2 regions of the Clavibacter davisi genome follow, and region 2 is predicted to be linked to the other one. Evidence: predicted binding sites of a transcription regulator. Region 2 holds the regulator's gene; the other holds the start of a gene.
The links. Region 2 encodes HspR, which represses chaperone genes until heat shock. Its sites were predicted from a motif close to AAGTTGAGTCNNNNNGACTCAACTT; they were not measured.
Positions count from the first base shown of each region.

Region 1: ACU4ZT_RS10965 (Hsp20/alpha crystallin family protein) is a predicted target of HspR. The motif match lies at 2,353-2,377, and genes of this name have one in related genera.

Region 1 is NZ_CP199882.1:2,316,963-2,323,212, forward strand. Features, by position in the region: gene ACU4ZT_RS10945 (NmrA family NAD(P)-binding protein) at 1-376, opposite strand, end outside; gene ACU4ZT_RS10950 (MarR family winged helix-turn-helix transcriptional regulator) at 373-990, opposite strand; gene ACU4ZT_RS10955 (SDR family oxidoreductase) at 1,077-1,769, opposite strand; gene ACU4ZT_RS10960 (hypothetical protein) at 1,929-2,279, shown strand; gene ACU4ZT_RS10965 (Hsp20/alpha crystallin family protein) at 2,415-2,873, shown strand; gene ACU4ZT_RS10970 (GNAT family N-acetyltransferase) at 2,979-5,522, opposite strand; gene ACU4ZT_RS10975 (lysine N(6)-hydroxylase/L-ornithine N(5)-oxygenase family protein) at 5,519-6,250, opposite strand, start outside.
Region 2 is NZ_CP199882.1:79,147-85,396, reverse strand. Features, by position in the region: gene ACU4ZT_RS00405 (LacI family DNA-binding transcriptional regulator) at 1-326, shown strand, start outside; gene ACU4ZT_RS00400 (alpha/beta hydrolase) at 412-999, shown strand; gene ACU4ZT_RS00395 (heme utilization protein) at 1,193-1,921, shown strand; gene ACU4ZT_RS00390 (BLUF domain-containing protein) at 2,023-2,442, shown strand; gene ACU4ZT_RS00385 (helix-turn-helix domain-containing protein) at 2,418-2,630, shown strand; gene ACU4ZT_RS00380 (DUF1905 domain-containing protein) at 2,654-3,094, opposite strand; gene ACU4ZT_RS00375 (class I SAM-dependent methyltransferase) at 3,137-4,366, opposite strand; gene ACU4ZT_RS00370 (heat shock protein transcriptional repressor HspR) at 4,363-4,818, opposite strand; gene ACU4ZT_RS00365 (DnaJ C-terminal domain-containing protein) at 4,838-5,851, opposite strand; gene ACU4ZT_RS00360 (nucleotide exchange factor GrpE) at 5,969-6,250, opposite strand, start outside.

The sequences.
Region 1 (6,250 bases), 1.1 Mb from region 2:
CGGGGGTGACGCGGCGGTAGTCGGCGGAGTAGTCCGACGGGATGAAGCGCGGGACCCCGGCGGCGACGGTCGCGGCCAGCAGCGCGCGCTGCGCCCCGACGATCACGGCACGGGCGCCGCTCACGGCGGAGACGACGACGCGCGCGCCGTCGACCCCGCGGATCAGCGCGGCCCGGTCCGTGTACGCCGCCTCGACGACCTCGACGCGCGGGTCATCGCCCCACGCGTCCCGGGCGGCGTTGCTGCCGGGGCGGGTGAGCACGCGGACGCGCGCGCCCGCCGCGAGGAGCTCGCGGACGATGCGGCGGCCGATGTCGCCGGTGGCGCCAGCCACGACGACGGGGCCGGATGCGGATGCGGGGGAAGAGGTGGTCACGAGTGTTCTCCGTCTCGGGGGGTGCGGCGCGCCGGTCGGCGCGAACGATGGGGGGCCGCGACGGGCTGCTCGAGGCGCGCCACGTCCGACTGCTCGGCGGCGGGGCCCGCGGCCTCGCCGATGCCGACGGCTACGCGGGCGAGGAGACGCCGGAAGGCCGTGCGCTCGGCCGGGGCGAGGTCGCGCATCAGGCCGTCCTCGACCTCGCCGAGCGCGATGCGGGCCGTCGCCAGCAGGGCGCGTCCGGCGTCCGTCGCGACGACCTGGCGGACCCGCCGGTCGCGCGGGTGCGGCTGCCGCTCGACGTGCCCGCCCGCGGCGAGCGCGTCGATCACGTACGTCATCTGAGTCTTGTCGATGCCGAGGCGCTGCGCGAGCGCGAGCTGCGACGACGGCTCCTCCGTGGTGATCGCGACGAGCACCTGGTACCCGCGCGGGCCGCCCGGCACGTCCGCGACGGCGGTCTGCGCCGTGCGCACGAAGCCCTGGTAGACGGCCTGGATGGACCAGCCGAACTGCGTCTCGATGCCGCCGGAGCCCCAGTCGATGCCGGACGCGTCCACGTCGGGGTCGTGGTCGGCGCGGTCGCGGGTCGCGGAGGAGGAGGAGGTCATGGGGAGAACGTACCCCCAGAAGATCGTCTTTTGCAAATACGATCTTCGCGCGCGATGGATGGCCGGCGCGCAGCACCGCCCCCGGCTCAGCCGCCGAACGGCCGCAGCGACACCGACTCGAGCGTGCCGTCGCGCGTCTGGTCGACCACGAGGCGCACGGCGCGCGCGACCGACGCGGGCTCGAGGTACCGCGTCTCGTCGTACTCCCCGCCCTCCTTGGCGCGGAGCTCACGTTGCATGTCGGTGGCGACGCGTCCGGGGTGCACGCTCGAGACGCGCACGCCGTGCGGTCGCTCCTCCTCGCGCAGGGCGTCGCCGAGCGCGCGGAGGGCGAACTTGGATCCCGCGTACACGCCGCCCGTGGGGTTGGCCGTGAAGCCGGATCCGGAGTTGACGAGCACGACCTGCCCGCGGGCCGCCCGGAGCGCGGGCAGCAGCACGCGCGTCACCTCCGCGACGGCGAAGACGTTGACCTCGAAGACGCGGCGCCACTCGTCGACGGGCGTCTCGGCCACGGCGTCGCCGCCGATCACGCCGGCGGAGTGCACGAGCACGTCGAGGCGGTCGAGGGCCGGCACGAGGCCGGCGAGGCCGCCCGCGGCGAGGTCGGCCGGCCAGCCGACCGCGTCGGGCAGGGAGGCGGCGAGCGCGTCGACGGCGGCGCGGTCGCGGCCGTGCACGATCACGCGGTGGGTGCGGGCGAGGTCCTCCGCGACGGCGCGGCCGATGCCGCGGGTGGCTCCCGTGACGAGGGCGACGGGGCGGGCGTGGTCGGTCATGGATCCTCCTGGGTCGCGGTCCTCCAGGCTACCGACGGGCGCCGGGCCCGCGACGGCCGCGGCTGGCCGCGGAACGCGACGGGTCGGGAGCGCTCCGCACCATGACGTAGCGTGAAGAGGCCCGCCGCCCGGCGGCCCGCCGCCCGAGAGGATCCGCCCGTGCACGCCCGCTTCCCCGCCAGCCTCGAGGTGCTGCGCCAGGAGGCCCGCGACGAGCTGGACGCCGTGATCGAGCACCGCTGCCGGAACGGCGACGACCCCTGGGAGGTCATCCCGCAGCTGCCGACCGTGGACGAGCACGTGGTCGCGACCCTCCGCCAGGACGCGCTCGAGGCCGACGGGATGGCCGAGGAGCTCGCCCGCGTGCGGCACCCGTCGGCCGAGCCGGGCGTGGTCGCGCGCTTCGAGTACGGGCTGCTGCGCGCCATCGCGCTCGAGCACCCGGACCTCTCGCGTGCGGTCTGGACGCTCATCGGCCGCATGGAGCGCGACCTGCGCCGACGCGCCTGAACCGGTGATGAGAGCGGTATTCGCCCTCGGCGAACGCCTTGGCACTCCCCCACCCCGAGTGCTAATCTGAACGCAGTTGAGCCGAGGGGGCTCAACCCCGGAGATCATCACCGCAGATCATCAGAGGAGTCGAGCATGAACATGACCTTCGATCCGTTCCGCGAGTTGGACCGCGCGATGGGCGCGCTGGCCGAGACCCGCCAGGCGAACCGGCCGATGCCCATCGACCTGCACCGCGAGGGCGACACCTACGTGCTGGCCGCCGACCTCCCGGGCATCGACCCGGGCTCGGTCGACATCGACGTGGACGGCCAGCTGCTGACCATCCGCGCTGAGCGAACTCTCGCCGGCGACCAGAACGTCCGCTGGCTGACGCGCGAGCGCGTGGCCGGCACGTTCCTCCGCCAGCTCACGCTCGGCCAGGGCATCGACACCGAGCGCATCTCGGCGCACTACGCCAACGGCGTGCTCAGCGTCACCATCCCGGTGAGCGAGCGGGCGAAGCCGCGCAAGATCGCGGTCACGTCCGACGAGCCGCAGGGCCAGGAGGGCCGCACGCTGACGGTGGAGCAGGGCGCGCACGCCGCGAGCTGATCCGCCCGGGCGCGTGAGGCGCCGCACACGACGAGGAGCCGTCGTCCGCACCCGCGGGCGGCGGCTCCTCTCGCGTCCGGGCGCGTGCCCGGCCGGCCCGACGCGTCAGCCGATCCGCGGCCGCAGCCCCGCGTGGATCGCGAGCGGATTGCGCAGCGAGCCGTGGATCTGCATCACCGGCGCCTGGAGGTCCACCATCCGCCGGTTGTCGCGCAGCTGCAGCCGGTTGAGGCACGAGCGGTCGAACGACGGCGTGAACAGGTCGAACCGGGAGAAGCGCTCCGCGAGCTCCGGGTGCGCACGCTCGTGGTCGGCGAGCGCCTCCGCCGCGACGCGCCACAGGCCGTCGGGGCCGAGGTCGTCGCGGTCCTCGACGAGCGCGGCCGCGAACCGCAGGAACCCGTCCATCACGTCGGTGAAGACCGTGAGGGTGCGCTCGTCCTCGGGGATCTCCATGCGGATCCGCCGCACGTCCTCCGGGAGCTCGCGCTCCATGTCGAAGAGGGCGACCTCCTCGGCGATGTCCTTCATCAGCACGCGGACGACGACGTGGTCGCGGAGCACGAGGATCACGTTCTCGCCGTGCGGCATGAACGCGAGGTCGTGCGCGATCAGCGCGTGCGCGAGCGGCACGAGGTAGGCGTCGAGCCAGCGGCGGATCCACGCCGCGGCGCCGATCCCGGACGCGTCGATGAGCGCGTCCAGCACGCTCGACCCTTCCGCGTCCACGTGCAGCAGGCTCGTCATGCTCATCAGCCGCTCGCCCTCGGCGAGACCCGGGACGGGCGACTCGCGCCAGAGCGCCGACAGCATCTTGCCGTGGGAGTGCCCGGGCGGCAGCGCCGAGTCGACCCGGGCGTCGCGCACGCCGACGGACGCGACCTCGCGGAGGATCCCGAAGCCGAGGCGCGCGAACTCGTCGTCGCCCGTCACGAGCGCGTGCACCCAGTCGTTGATCGCCGGGGTGACCGCCATGTAGGCCGGCGACAGCCCGCGCGTGAACCCCATGTTGAGGATCGACAGCGACGTCTTCACGTAGCAGCGTTCCGGGGTCGTGCGGTTCGCCCACGTGCGGATCGACTGCTGGGCGCCGTACTCGTCGTCGCCCGTGCCGAGGAGCACGATGTCGCGCGTCGCGATCAGGCCGGCGAAGGTGACCGTGACGACGTTCTCCCACTGCCAGGGGTGCACGGGCACGAGGACGCGCTCCGCCGGGTCGATGCCGTGGTCCGCCATCCGCGCGCGGAACCGCCCGCGGACGACCGGGCCGAGCTCCGCGTCGAGGAACGCCTCCCGGTCGAGGCCGTCGACCGAGGCGAAGTGCGCGAGGCGCTCGTGCACGGCGAGCCAGAGGATCCGCACGTCCTCCCCCGCCTCGGGCGCGTACCGGTCGTGGTCGTCGAGGTCGAAGCCGATGCGGCCGTTGGTCGCGACGAAGCAGGGGTGGCCCTCGTCCATCGTCGACTCGACCTCGGCGTAGGACGCGGTGAGGAGGCCGCGGGCGTCGGGCACGTCGCGGAGTCTCGAGAACGCGGCGGCCGAGAGCGTGCTCTGGATCTCGTCGAGGTAGACCGGCAGCACCTCGTCGGTGATGCCGAGGCGGTCGCGGAGGTCGAGCACCAGGTCGATGGCGTCGAGGGCCGCGGGCTCGCCGTCGACCGTGCGGCGGATGCTCGCCTCGTCGACGTCCCAGTGGTCGAGCTCGAGGATCCTGGCCCGGTACGCGTACGCGCTGCGGCCGTCGGCGCTCGCGACGCGGTAGTCGGCCCAGGCGCGCGGGTCGTGCGGCGTGCGGGGTGCGCCGGGTGCCCGCTCCGGATCCACGCGCTCGGGCTCGACGAGCAGCTCGTGGGCGAACTCGGCGAGCGCCTTGCGCACGAGGTGGCGCGTGGCGGCGGCCCAGGCGTCGGGACGGAGGTGCGCGGCGGGGTGGACGCGCGGATCCGGCTCGGAGGTCCTCGACGCGGCAGCCGGCCGGGACTCGGGGTGGGTGTCGAGGGAGCGGTCGTGGGTGAGGGTCATGGCGTGTCCGTCCGTGGGGGTGGCGTGCGGGAGGGCGTCGTCGCGCGTGGCGACGCTGAGGAGCGCGTGCTTGGCGCCGAGGTCGACGACCCGGAGCGGCCGGAAGCCGACGAGCTCGTTGAGGCGCTGGATCCGGGTGTTCCGGACGTCGGGCTCGACGACGAGGCGCTCCACGGCCGGGTCCCGGAGCAGGTGCGCGACGACGTGCCGCATGACCGCGGTCGTGAACCCGGGCAGCGGGTCGCCGGCCGGCGGGGCGACGAGCAGGTGCATCCCGCGGTCGCCGGGGAGCGGATCCAGGTGCGCGCCGATGGGGTCGTCGGCCGGGTCGTACGCCTCCACGAGGAACGCGGGGACGCCGTCGTGGAGGCCGATCCAGGCCTCGCGCCGCGGATCCGCCGCGATGGACCGGTACTCGGCCCGCACGTCGTCGAGGGTCGCGTGCTCCATCTGCCAGAAGCGGGCGCGCGGTGCGGTGACCCAGGCGTGCACGAGGGCGGCGTCGCCGTCGGGATCGAGCGGGCGCATGTCGAGCCCGTTGCGGGGCTCGGCCCCGAGGTCCGCTCCGGCCGCGGCGTCCGCGTCGGGTGCGGCGGTCGAGGCGGGCGCGGGCGCGGGCGCGCTCACGCGAGCACCCCCGATCCGGCCGTGGGCGCGTCGTCCGGCAGCCCGAACTCCTGGAACGCGATCCGCTCCTCCACCGCGTACGTCTCGCGGCCCGTGATGGCGCGCAGGATCCGCGAGTTGCGGTGCGCCGTCATCCCGAGGTCGGGCGCCACGAAGCCGTGCGTGTGCACCTCCGCGTTCTGCACGAAGAGCGTGCCGGCGTCGTCGACCGTGTGCTCGCGTGCCACGTCGAGCCGGCCGCGCGCGTCACGGTGCACGCGGTCGCCGAGCCCGTCGAGGATCCGCGGGGCCTGTGCGTCGTACCCGCTCGCCATGATCACCGCGCCCGTCGGCCACTCGCGCTCGGCGCCCGTCTCCGCATGCCGGAGCCCGAGGACCGCGCCGCCGTCCGGCGTCGCCCGGGACGAGACGACCTCCGCGTTGGTGAGCAGCCGCGTCGGCACGCCGGATCCTGCGTCGCCGCCGTGCGCCAGCCGCCCCTCCGCCCGCAGCGCGTCGAAGGCGAGCCGCTTCCGGTAGAGCGTGTGGAAGACGTCGTCGATGAGCTCGGAGTCGATCCCCTTGTAGAGGTTCCGCTGCTCGCGCAGGAGCACGTCGCGGGCCTCCGCGGGCAGGCCGAAGAAGTGGTCGCTGTACTCCGGGCTCGTCATCTCGAGCGTGAGCCGCGTGTACTCGAGCGGGAAGAACCGGGGCGAGCGCGTGATCCAGTCGATCCGGTACCCGCGGGA
Region 2 (6,250 bases):
GCGTCGCCCAGGCGCTCGTGGACGCGGGCGGGATCACGGCCGTCATGGCGCCGAGCGACGTCTGGGCCCTCGCGATCCTCGACGGCCTCGGCCGTCGCGGCGTCACCGCCCCCGACGGCATCTCCGTCACCGGGTACGACGGCCTGCCGCCCTTCACGAGCGAGCTGCTGGGCTTCACGTCGTGGCGCCAGCCGATCCCGGTGATCGGCACGCTCGCGGTCGACGCCGTGGTGGACCGCATCGACGGCACCGTCTCGGGCACCTGCCACACGGCGGTCGACGGCGAGCTGATCCCGGGACGCACGGCGGTCCGCGTCCGCGGCTGATCCGTCGCGGTTCCGCGTCGGGCGTCGCGGTCGACGCCGCGAGAGGGTGGCGCACACCCACGGGATCCGCGGAGGGAGGAGGTGGATGACCGTGCACGACGATCCCGACGCGCTCCGGCCGCCCGCCCCCGTCTTCCATCCCGGCTTCCCCCTCCCGGTCGCCGACTACCGCGCGCTCCGCGACCTCCTCGCCGCCGACGCGACCCTCCCGTCCGAGCTCGTGGTCGCGCACTCGCGCGGCGCCCTCACGGCGCTCGGCGGGCCGACGAGCACGCGCGAGCGCCTCGTGCTGCTGGCGCCGAGCGTGCCGCGGCGGCGCCCCGCGGAACCCCTCCTGCGGGCGGCCTCGCGGGCGACGGCCCGGATCCCCGTGGTCCGCGGCGTCGTCTCCCACGCCCTCCGGCGCGCGGCCTTCCGCCGTAACGGGCTCCGCGCGCCGACGGGAGCGCCGCTGGACCTCGACGCCGTCGCCGACCGTCTCCGCCGCGCACCCGCGCCCGCCCGCGGGCCGAGGTCGATCGTCGTGGTCGTCGCGCGGGCGGACCGCCGATACGACGACCAGCTCCGTCTGGCACGGCATCTCGGCGCGCGCGTCGTCCACGCGCCCGGAGGCCACCTCTTCCCGCTCACGCACCCCGCGGCCACGGCTGCGCTCATCGCCGCTGCCGTCTGACCGCGACCGTCCGAGATCCGGGGTCCGCCTCCGCGGCGCTGGGACCGCGTCACGGCCGGCGTCAGCCGGCCGCCGCACCCGCCGTCCATCCCCCGTTCACCTCGCGGACTTCCCCGCCGACCGCGGATGTGGCACCGTGTCCGTCGCGGTGGGAACGTTCCCATCGCCCGGACCGCACTGCAGGAGGATCCGCATGGACCACGACGACCCGAACGCCTTCGACATCGCCGAACCCGACGTCGCCCCCGCCGCGGCCGGCCGCGTCGACATGCGCCCGTCGCTGCTCCCCCGCGACGACAGCGACCCCTACCGCTACGGGATCTTCCTGCGCCCCGACCCGCGCACCTGCCGCGCCGTCACCGCGGTCACCGACCAGCTCCGCGCGCAGTACGGCCTCGTCTCCGCGGGCGCCTTCCCGCCGCACGCCACCCTCATCGGCAGCCAGCCGTTCGGGCACGGCGAGGCCCGGGTGATCGAGGCCGTCACCGAGCTCCTCGCCGACCGTCCCGCGTTCCCGGTGCACAACGCCGGCGTCCGCGAGCAGGGGTTCGGCTTCGTCTACGACGTCGACGAGCGGCCCGACGGCTCGCAGAACGCCGAGCTCCTGGCCCTCGCGGCCGACATCGACCGCGTCGTCGCCCCGTTCCGCCGACCGATGAACTCGCCCGAGCAGCACACCTTCGACCCCGCGCGCTTCCGCGCCCACCTCTCGCTCGCCTCGCACGACCTCTGCGTGCGCCCGGATCTGCACGACGAGGTCGGCGACTTCATCCGCGGGCTCGAGCAGCCCGTGCCCGAGGGCTTCCTGGGCGACACGGTGATCATGTACCGCACGGCGAGCCCCGACTGGTCGGGCCGCTGGTGGACGACGCTCACCTGGGAGCACGTGCGCACCTGGACCCTCGGCGGCACGGCGCGCTGATCCGGCGCCCTCCGCTGTCCCCGCGGCGCACCGCGGAGGCGCCGGTGCCCCCGATCGGCCTCGCGACGCGCGAGGATGGACGGGAGGCACGAGGGGGATCCATGCGCACGACCGTCTACACCAGCACCGCCACGCGGGACCTGACCGACGACGACCTGGCGGAGCTCCTGCGCCAGTGCGTCCGCAACAACGAGCGGTCCGGGCTCACCGGCATGCTCCTGCACCGGGACGGCCGCTTCATGCAGGTGCTCGAGGGGCCCGACGACGCGGTGCGGGACGTGTTCTCCGTCATCGCCGCCGACACCCGGCACTCCGAGGTCCGCCTGCTGCTCGACGAGCCCATCGCCGAGCGGGCCTTCCCGGCCTGGAAGATGGCGTTCCGCACGGTCGACGACGCGATGGTCGCCCGCCTCGAGGGCTACGACGACTTCCTCGACCGCCCGGCGGAGGCGGCCGCCCGCCCCGACGCGCCGTCGCGGGCCCGCTGGCTCCTGGAGTGGTTCCGCTCGCACCCGGTCTGATCCTGCTCGCCGCGTGCGGCATGACGCTCACGCGGCTCAACGCGATCCTCGGAGTCAGCCAGGCGAACCTGTCGGTTCTGAAGGACGACCGGGCGCGGGCGGTGCGCTACTCCACGATCGTGGCGGTGTGCCGCGCGCTCGAGTGCGAGATCGGCGAGCTGCTGGTGCTGGATCCGCCGTCGTCGTGATGCGCGCAGCGGCGGCAGGTGCGTCAGCCGTGCAGCGCCGCCAGCGCCTTCTGCACCCGGCGGGCGCGGGTCTCCTCCGTCTTCGCCTCGCCGATCGGATCCACGAGCGCCCGCTGCCGGCTCGACGACAGGGCGGCGAACGCCTCGGCCAGGGCGGGCTCCGCGGCGAGGGCGGCGGCGACCTCCTCGGGGAGCACGGCCTCGCGCGGCACGGCGTCGAGCTCGATCGTGACCTCGACCTCGTCGTCGGCGGCGATCCCCGAGGCGGCGCGATGCGCGGCGCTCAGCGGCAGCAGGTGCTGCCCGCCCATGGTGCCGACGGTCGTGCGGTAGGAGTACCCCGCGACGGTCACGACCACGGCCGGCCGCTTCCCGGCGCCCAGCTCCTCGAGCGCCTCGGGCGGCACGGGCAGCCCCGTCGCGTTCACGCGGGCCTGCAGGACGCGTGTGCGGAAGGTGGGCATGGCGGTTCCTCGGTGAGCGGGCGGCGCGGCGCGGCTCGCCGGCTATGGCCCCGAGGATAGGACCTGAGGATCCGCCCGCGTCGAGACGGCGACCGTGAACTTCGCGTTCCGTCCCGCCTCGCGGGTCGGCCCGACGAGCCGCGTGAGCTGCGGCCGGTAGCCGAGCGGGCTGTTGTAGACGGTCCAGAGCTCGCCGCCCGGGCGCAGCATGCGGGCGGCGGACCGGAAGAGGCGCTCGGCGAGGCCGGCGTGCACGGTCGCGCCCGTGTGGAACGGCGGGTTGAGGAGCACGAGGTCGGCGGATCCGTCGGGCACGGTCGATCCCGCGTCGTCGCGCACCACGGTCACCCGCTCCCCCAGCCCGTTCGCGGCGACGGTGGCGCGGGCCGACGCGACGGCGGCCCACGACTGGTCCGTCGCGATCACGCGCAGGTCCGGCCGGGCGAGCGCGACCGCCGAAGCGAGGACGCCGGTGCCGCAGCCGAGGTCGACCGCGGTGCGCGCGTCGGGCAGGAGGTCCGGCAGGAAGGACAGGAGGAAGCGCGTGCCGATGTCGATGCGCGCACCCGCGAAGGCGGCGCCGTGCGCGCGCACCTCGAGGCCGAGGTCGGGGTGCGACTCGCGGCGCGGGAAGGCGTCGGCCGCGGCGTCGCGCATCGGGCCGCGCGCCACGAGCACGCGCGACTTCTGCCGGGCGAGCGTCGCGTGCACGTCGCCGAAGCGCCGGCGGAGCACGTCGGTCATCGCGAGCGCCATGTGCTTGATCCGCCCGCCCGCGAGCACGGTGACGTCGTCCGCCGCCGTGCGCACGACCGCACCGGCCCACTCGTCGAGCGCGTCGAGGCTGCGCGGCAGGCGGGCGACGACGACCCGTGCGCCGGCCGCGAGGGCGTCGTCGAGCCCGTGGTGCGCGAACGCGGCCGTCTCGCCGAGGTCGCGGGCGTTGAGGTCGAGCGCCGTCTCGGAGACGAGGGCGTCCTGGTGCACGCGGATCCGCATCGGATCCGCCGCCCCGGCCCGCCGGAGCGCCGCGGCGGCCCCGAGCGCCAGGGCGCCGTACTGGTCGCCGATCACCACGACCTCGTCGGCCGCGAGGGGCCGACCGGCCGCGGCCGCGTCGGCGAGGAGCGCCAGCAGCTCGTCGAGGAGCAGGCGATCCGCGGCGTCGGCCGCGAAGAGGTTCTCGGCCTCGACGTCGGGCCGGCGCCGGAGCGCGCCCAGGTCGAGGAGGTCGTCGGCGGCGGTCGCCGCCGATCCCGTGGCGTCGGTCACCGCGCGTCGCGCCCGCCGGCGTCCCGGTCGTCGCCGGGGCGGGCCAGCGCCGCGCGGTACAGCACGACCTCGGTCTGCCGCGAGGGGCGCACGCCCGCGCGCAGCGACACCACGTCGCCGTCGCCGCGGGCCGCGAACACGCGGCGGCCGGGCCGGGAGAGCAGCTCGTCCGCGAGCGCGGACTCGAGCTGGCGCACGCGGCCGCGGAGCTCGGACACCTGGTTCTCCAGCTCGAGGATCCGGGCGATCCCCTCCAGGCTCACGCCCTCCGCGCCCAGCCGGGCGACCTCCCGCAGCTGCACGATGTCGCGCATCGAGTAGCGGCGGCTTCTCCCGGCCGTGCGGGTGGGCGACACGAGCCCGAGGCGGTCGTACTGCCGGAGCGTCTGCGGGTGCATGCCCGAGAGCTCCGCGGCCACGGAGATCACGAAGACGGGGGCGTCCTCGTCCATCGCGTCGCGGGGATCCACGTCAGCTCCTGGCCCGCTCGATGAGGTCGGCGCGCGGGTCCTCGACGGGACCCGAGCTGGCGAACGCGTCGAGCGCCACGCGCTGCGCGTCGGTGAGGCGCGACGGCACCGCGACCTCGATGCGCGCGAGCAGGTCGCCCGTGCCCTTCGCGGTCGTGACGCCGCGGCCCTTGACCCGCAGCACCTTGCCGCTGGACGTGCCGGGCGTGACCTTGAGCCGCACCGGGTCGCCCCCGAGCGTCGGCACCTCGATGGTCGCGCCGAGCGCGGCCTCGGGGAACGTCACGGGCACGTTGACCCGCAGGTTCAGCCCGTCGCGCTCGAACACGGGGTGCGGTCGCACGTGGACCGTGAGGATGATGTCGCCCGCCGCGCCGCCGTCGCCCGACGGCTCGCCCTTGCCGGCGAGCCGGATCTTCTGCCCGTCGGTGACCCCGGCCGGCACGCGCACCGTGAGGGGGCGGCCGTCGGAGTCCTGCAGGCGCACGACGTCGCCCTGCACGGCGGTGAGGAAGTCGATCGTGGTGGACGCCGTCACGTCGCGGCCCTTGGTGGGTGCGCCGTAGCCGCGGTAGCCGCCGGTCGACTGGCCGAAGCCGCCGTTGCCGAACATGCCGCCGAGGATGTCCTCGAACCCGCCCTGGCTGTACTGCGGCTGGCCGGATCCGAACCCGGCCGCACGACGCCCGCGGCCGCCGGCCTGCTGGCCGAACATGCCGCCGAACACGTCCTCGAAGCCGCCGCCCTGCGCACCGGCGCCGGGCGCGCTGAAGCGAGCGCCGGATCCCATCGCGCGCATCTGGTCGTACTCGCGGCGCTGCTCCTTGTCGGACAGCACGGCGTTGGCCTCGCTGATCTCCTTGAAGCGCGCCTCGGCCGACGGATCCGGGTTGCTGTCCGGGTGGTACTGCCGCGCGAGCTTGCGGTAGGCCTTCTTCAGGTCGGCCTCCGAGACGTCCTTGGACACTCCGAGGACCTTGTAGAAGTCCTTGTCGAACCAGTCCTGGCTGGCCATCAGACGCCTCCCTTCTTCTTCTCGTGGTGGGGGCCGCACGACCCGGTCCGGGCGCCCGCGCGTGCGGACGCCCGGACCGGGGTGGGTGCAGCCGGATCGATGCTGCGGTTGATGGCGCTACTCCGGCTTGTCGACGACGACCTTCGCGGCCCGCAGCAGCGTCTCGCCGATGTAGTAGCCACTCTCGACGACGTCCGCCACGGTGTCCACCTGGACCTCGGGGTTCGGCTTCTGGAAGATCGCCTCGTGCACCTGCGGGTCGAAGGCGTCGCCCACGGCGCCGACCTTCACCAGCCCGATGCGCTCCACGTTCGTCCGCAGCTTGGCGACGATCGCGGTGAGCGGTCCGCCCTCCGCGAGGTCGCCGTGCTTCTCGGCGCGGTCGAGGTCGTCGAGCAC